Regions from separate parts of the Rossellomorea sp. GCM10028870 genome, predicted to be linked through region 2. Evidence: riboswitches for the same ligand, from Rfam matches in the RefSeq annotation. Region 2 holds a riboswitch; the other holds the start of a gene.
The links. Region 2 has a riboswitch for glycine ahead of gcvT (glycine cleavage system aminomethyltransferase GcvT). Riboswitches for the same ligand answer to the same signal wherever they lie in the genome.
Positions count from the first base shown of each region.

Region 1 (3,423 bases), on a different contig from region 2:
TGAAAGCGGGAGAGCCAGTTATTGCGATTGGTAACCCACTGGGACTGCAATTTTCAGGTTCTGTTACACAGGGGGTTGTTTCGGGTGTTGAGAGAACGATTCCGGTCGATATTAACCAGGATGGGATGGAAGATTGGAATGCAGAGGTTCTGCAAACTGATGCAGCCATCAACCCGGGTAACAGTGGTGGAGCGTTAATCAATATTTCCGGCCAGCTGATCGGAATCAACTCCATGAAAATTGCACAGAGTGCGGTAGAAGGAATCGGACTTGCCATCCCGATTAACTATGCTCAGCCAATTATTGAAGATCTTGAGCAGTACGGTGAGGTCAAGCGTCCTGCAATGGGTGTGACACTGGAGGATGTGAATAAGATTTCTGCCTATCACCAGCAGGAAACATTGAAGCTTCCGAAAGAAATCAACTATGGTGTTATGATTAGACAAACCGTTCCCAATTCTCCAGCTGCCCAGGCCGGATTACAAGAGCTCGATGTGATTACGGAGCTTGACGGAGAGAAAATTGAAAATGTCATTGAGTTAAGAAAGCATCTATATAACAAAAAAGACGTAAATGATCAGATGAAGGTTACGTTCTATCGAAACGGTGAAAAGAAAGAAGTAACCATGAAACTTACTGACGAATCCAGGTTATAGAATGTGGATAAGCGAAAAGCAGGAAGGCAAAGCGCCCTTTCCTGCTTTTTCTTTACATGATATGATAATTGTGGATAAGTATATAGAGTATATTTTGAGTTAAGTATAGGAGGAAAAAACATGATTTACTGCTGCTTAGAGCATGTAGAATTAGCTATGGATATTGTCGTGGATGAACATGAGGTAGCCCCTCAACTAACAGAGCTTCCTGAAAATGAAAAGTTATCCACAACCTGTGAATATTGTGGGAATAACGCAATATATATAGTGGCGAACTAATATTCCCATACGATATGTGGATTGGATTTGTGGATATGTGGATAAAGTCTGTGGATAACGTGTTTGTAAATTGTTTGTAAAGCGAGTGTGGATAGTGAATATCACCATTGTAACGGTCGGGAAATTAAAAGAGAAGTATTTAAAGCAAGGAATAGGTGAATATGTAAAGCGCTTAGGTGCTTATGCAAAGATAGAAATAGTGGAGCTTGCCGACGAAAAAGCCCCGGAAGTATTGAGTGAATCTGAAATAGAGCAAGTGAAGAATAAAGAAGGCGAACGGATCTTAGCTAAGATCTCTCCTGATCATCATGTCATTGCCCTGGCCATCCAAGGGAAAATGCGTTCATCGGAAGAACTTGCCGATAATCTGGACAAGCTTGCTACTTACGGGAAAAGCAAAGTTGCGTTTGTCATTGGTGGTTCATTAGGTTTGAGTGATGATGTAATCAAGAGATCAAATGAAACCCTCTCGTTTTCCAAAATGACCTTTCCCCATCAGCTGATGCGACTGATCCTGGTGGAGCAGATTTATCGGGCGTTTCGCATTAATCGGGGTGAACCGTACCATAAATAAAAAATCATCGAATAAATTCATCTACAGGAAATGGATGTCTTCCCTATTGACAAAACACCTAACTCCTACTAGAATAATCAACTATTCGAGAGAATAATAATAACCAAACAGTTTAATTACGTAGAAAGCTATGATTGCTATGGATAATACTATAGCAGGAGCAGCTTCTGGAGAGACCGCGAGAGTTTTTTGCGGCGCCGAAGGGTTCATAATCTCAGGCAAAAGGACAGAAGAGTATCGGATATTTATTTTGGTGTGCCCGTAATGATTGTTGCTGGCATACAAAATCGTATTTGTTATTCTTATGACCATGAGATTGGAGCGCATCCAGTCTCTTTTTTTGTATTCATTTATTGCTCGATGTATCACATTGGAAGGCTGTAAGGAGGAGTTAAGGTTGGAACAACGAAAATTAAAGAGGGATTTATCGAATCGCCATGTTCAGCTGATTGCCATTGGCGGTACGATTGGTACGGGGTTATTTTTAGGTTCTGGTAAAGCGATACAGCTTGCAGGTCCCTCGATCATCTTTGCTTATTTAATCGTGGGTATTGCCCTGTTTTTTGTGATGAGAGCGCTTGGAGAGTTGCTGTTGTCCAATGCGGGTTATCAGTCGTTAACGGATATTGCGGAAGAGTATCTTGGAGCCTGGGCGTCCTTTGTAACGGGCTGGACCTATTGGTTCTGCTGGATCATGACGGCCATGGCCGATGTGATTGCTGTTGGTGTATACGTGAACTATTGGTTCCATATCCCGCAGTGGATACCGGCACTCATCTGCGTAATCATTTTATTGGGGCTCAACCTATTGACGGTGAAACTCTTTGGGGAATTGGAGTATTGGTTTGCTTTAATCAAGGTCATGACGATTCTTGCGTTGATCGGTGTCGGTGTTGTGCTGCTGGTGATGGGATTCAAGACGGATGCAGGGGCGGTTACAGTTACGAATCTGTGGGAACATGGAAGTTTTTTCCCGAACGGAATTTCAGGGTTTTTACTTTCATTCCAAATGGTCATCTTTGCCTATGTCGGTGTGGAATTAGTAGCCGTATCGGCAGCAGAAACATCTGATCCACATAAAAATATCCCATCGGCCATCAATAAAATTCCTTTGAGGATTTTATTTTTCTACGTCGGCGCGCTGATTGTGCTCTTATGTATTAACCCATGGACGGGTCTAAATGCTTCAGAAAGTCCGTTTGTTAAAACATTCAGCTTAATCGGAATTCCCCTGGCTGCCGGAATCATCAATTTTGTGGTGCTGACATCAGCGGCTTCTGCCTGCAACAGCGGCATGTTCTCCACGAGCCGGATTCTATATAATTTAAGCCATCATAACCAAGGGCCGTCTCAGTTTGCAAAACTGAATAAAAATCATGTACCAAGTAATGGGTTATTCATCTCCACACTGGTCATATCCGCAGGAGCCCTGTTAAGCAAACTGTTACCAGAGCAAGCCTTTGGGATCGTGACAACCATCAGTGCGATTTGCTTCATATGGGTCTGGGGTGTGATTCTGATCAGCCATATAAAGTATAAGAAAACACGTCCGCAATTACAATTGAAATCAACATTCAAAGCACCACTTACACCTTTTGTGAATTACGTCGTGCTCACAATGTTTGCTGTGATCCTGGTGATTATGCTGTTTTCTGAGGCTACTCGTCCAGCCTTATTATTGACTCCCCTTTGGTTCATTCTTTTATTTATCTTATATGGGATGAAGAGAAAAAAGGAAAAATATCAAGGGTTGATGCATCAATCGTAGTCAAATTCAGAAAAATCAGGTATGAAGGATACTAACGAATCCAATAGGAGGAACTTAACTATGATCTACAAAAAGGTCCGGTGGGGAATCATCGGCTGCAAAGAGGTAACGGAAAAGAAAAGCGGCCCTGCTTTTCAAATGGTTGA
Region 1 is NZ_JBHTGN010000005.1:52,356-55,778, forward strand. It holds gene ACFQWC_RS18705 (S1C family serine protease) at 1-656, shown strand, start outside; gene ACFQWC_RS18710 (CxxH/CxxC protein) at 777-935, shown strand; gene rlmH (23S rRNA (pseudouridine(1915)-N(3))-methyltransferase RlmH) at 1,030-1,509, shown strand; glycine riboswitch at 1,667-1,749, shown strand; gene ACFQWC_RS18720 (amino acid permease) at 1,907-3,277, shown strand; partial or broken gene ACFQWC_RS18725 (Gfo/Idh/MocA family protein) at 3,338-3,423, shown strand, end outside.
Region 1: linked by a shared signal. The riboswitch ahead of ACFQWC_RS18720 (amino acid permease) and the one ahead of gcvT (glycine cleavage system aminomethyltransferase GcvT) in region 2 are both predicted to bind glycine.

Region 2 (3,423 bases):
TCCAGGCGTGTCAGGATTTCATCCAATTGCCCGATCACTCGTTCAAAGAGATTAATTTTTTCATAAAGAAGTTTTAAGATATGTTCTTCTACAGTATTTTTAGTAGCGAAATTGTAGATGTGAACATCCTCTGTTTGTCCGAGCCGGTGTACACGTCCGATTCGCTGCTCTAATCTCATAGGATTCCAAGGCAAGTCAAAGTTGATTACGTGATGACAGAATTGAAGGTTGATTCCTTCTCCGCCGGCTTCTGTGGCAATCAACACCTGGGCATGCTTCTGGAAGAGTTCACGCATCCAGTCCTTTTTCCCCCGCTTGAATCCACCCCGAAACGGTACGGAGCTTATTCCATGCTGTTTTAAGAACCATTGAAGATAGAGCTGTGTCGCCCGGTACTCTGTAAAAATAATCACTTTATCATTGATCGATTGGATGATTTCCAGTGCTTTCTGAGCCTTGGAGTTCATTGTCACGTTTTCTACTTTTTTCATAAGTGTACCAATTGTATTTTCAAAAGCTGCTGTCGGGTTCTCCTTCTTTTCCAGCATGTTTTTAAGGGTATAAAATACTGCTTCACGTGAGCTGCATGCTTCTCTTTGAAGTGTCAATAGAGAGAAGGAGCTTGAATTAGCCCACTCATCATAGTCCCCCTTGAGCAAATCGATGCTGTTATATAAATCTCTTTCAGCTTCGTTAAAATCAATTAAAACTGTCTTAACGTGACGTTTCGTCCATTCTATACCCGTATCGCTCCGTCTATTACGAATCATCACTTTGTTAATGAGACTCTTTAAATGTTCATCCTCTTGAAGAGTACGGTCCCCTTTTTTATATCTGTCAGAAAACCCGGATTCATTTCCGAGATGTCCAGGCTTAAGGAGGGAAACTAGATGGAAAATCTCTTCAACACGATTTTGGATTGGTGTGGCCGTCAGCAATAAGCAGAATTTCTTCTTTAAGTTCTGGACAAATTCATAGTTTTTTGTTTTATGATTTTTTAGTTTGTGAGCTTCATCGATAATCACCAAATCATAGTCCTGTTCATACACCTTCTCTCGATGAGGGCTCCTCTTAGCCGTATCCATGGAAGAGACGACAATATCGCACTGATCCCATACGTAACTTTTTCGTTGCGGAACAGCCGGGATGAAAAACTTACTGTTCAATTCATAGGCCCATTGAGAGACCAGGGATGCAGGAACCAATATTAATACTTTCTTCACTAATCCCCTAATCATGTATTCTTTCAATATCAATCCGGCTTCGATGGTCTTGCCTAATCCGACCTCATCTGCAAGGATCGCTTTGCCGTTCATCGTTTCGACAACCTGCTTTGCTGCTTCAAGCTGATGGGGGAGTGGAGTGACATTTGCCAAATGTTTTGGAGCTTGCAGGCCTTCAAAGTTCGGAATTGCAAGATGATGTTCAAATTCGATGGCCAGCTTATAAAGCTCCCAATTTCCCCATGGGCCATCGTTATCAATTAAATTCTCGAGACCCTCGCCCCATTCTTCATCAAATAAAACCTCAACATTCATCTGAAAAACATCTCCTTAATTCTAATAAAAATGATTGCTCAATCCTCGTATTTAATGGTAGGATGAAAATAGATTTTCTAATGTTAAAAAAACTCGAAAATCCGAACATTCACATTTACAACATTTCTTCTGTATATTTCTAGTATGACCAAATGTTTCAAGGAATATTGGCGAATGATAACAAGGGGAGAGACTGTGCATACAGCGCCGAAGGAGCAAGCACTTTTAAGTGTGAATCTCTCAGGCAAAAAGACTCTTGTTGGACGCAACTCTGGAGAGTGTTTCCTTAACGGAAACCACCAAAGGGGAAAGCCGTTCTTCGGTAAACTTTCAGGTGCAAGGACAGAGAAAACTTCTTTATGAAAAGGGGTTTTTCTGTCCTTTTTTCATGGGATAAAACTTGGTTAAGGATTATGCATGTAAGGAAGATAAAGGGGGAAAAGTCATGTCAGAGTTAAAACAAACACCTTTATACGAAGTGTACAAAGAGTATGGAGGAAAGACCATCGACTTCGGTGGCTGGGCTTTACCAGTGCAATTCTCAAGTATTAAAGAAGAACATGAAGCGGTACGATCCCGGGCTGGACTATTCGACGTTTCTCATATGGGAGAAATTGAAGTGAAGGGTGAAGGGGCTCTTGACTACTTACAAAAAATGATGACAAACGATGTCTCCAAAGTAAAAGACGGAGGGGCTCAGTATACGGCTATGTGCTACGAAAACGGTGGGACGGTCGATGACTTATTAGTTTATAAAATAAAAGATAATGATTATTTGCTCGTTGTCAATGCAGCAAATATAGATAAAGATTTTCAGTGGTTGAAAGAACATGAAGTAGATGGCGTAGAAATCAATAACATCTCTGAACATATGGCGCAATTGGCACTTCAAGGTCCACTTGCCGAACAAGTTTTACAATTACTTACAAACGAACATTCACTAAGCGATATCGGATTTTTTAAATTCCAAACCGAAGTGAATATTGATGATAGACTTGCACTTGTTTCACGTACCGGTTACACAGGGGAAGACGGATTTGAGATCTACTGTGATGCTGGTGATGCGGCTGCGATCTGGAAAGCTATCCTGGAAGCAGGAAAGGACCATGGGGTGCTACCATGCGGACTAGGTGCACGTGATACATTGCGTTTTGAAGCCAATCTTGCACTTTACGGACAAGAATTATCTCAATCCATCACGCCGATCGAAGCGGGGATCGGATTCGCCGTAAAGGTGAATAAAGAGGTTCCATTTATCGGTCAGGAAGTGCTGAAACAGCAAAAGGAAGAAGGGGCTTCAAGAAAAATCGTCGGGATTGAAATGATCGATCGCGGAATTCCCCGTCATGGCTATAAAGTATATTCCGGTGAAGAAGAAATAGGGGAAGTCACAACCGGTACGCAATCACCGACATTAAAGAAAAATGTAGGATTAGCATTACTTGATAAAGAGTTTACTTCTTTAGATACAGAAGTACTGGTTGAAATCAGAGGGAAAAAGTTAAAAGCCAAAGTGGTATCGACACCATTCTATAAAAGACCAAAGAAATAGGGGAGGAATGACGGTCATGAAGCATCGTTATTTACCGATGACAGAGCAAGATCAAAGGGAAATGTTAGACAGCATAGGAGTAGACAGCGTTAACGATCTATTTGAAGATATTCCTGAGAAGGTTCGTTTCAAAGGGGATTACAAAATCAAAGAAGCGAAGTCAGAAACAGAATTGGTAAAAGAACTGACCAAATTGGCAGCGAAGAATGCTGACTTGAAAAGTCACACGTCCTTTTTAGGGGCAGGAGTATACGACCACTACATGCCGATCATCGTGGATCATGTATTATCACGTTCAGAGTTCTATACTGCCTATACTCCTTACCAGCCGGA
Region 2 is NZ_JBHTGN010000001.1:504,496-507,918, forward strand. It holds gene ACFQWC_RS02590 (DEAD/DEAH box helicase) at 1-1,538, opposite strand, end outside; glycine riboswitch at 1,713-1,804, shown strand; glycine riboswitch at 1,808-1,886, shown strand; gene gcvT (glycine cleavage system aminomethyltransferase GcvT) at 1,984-3,090, shown strand; gene gcvPA (aminomethyl-transferring glycine dehydrogenase subunit GcvPA) at 3,107-3,423, shown strand, end outside.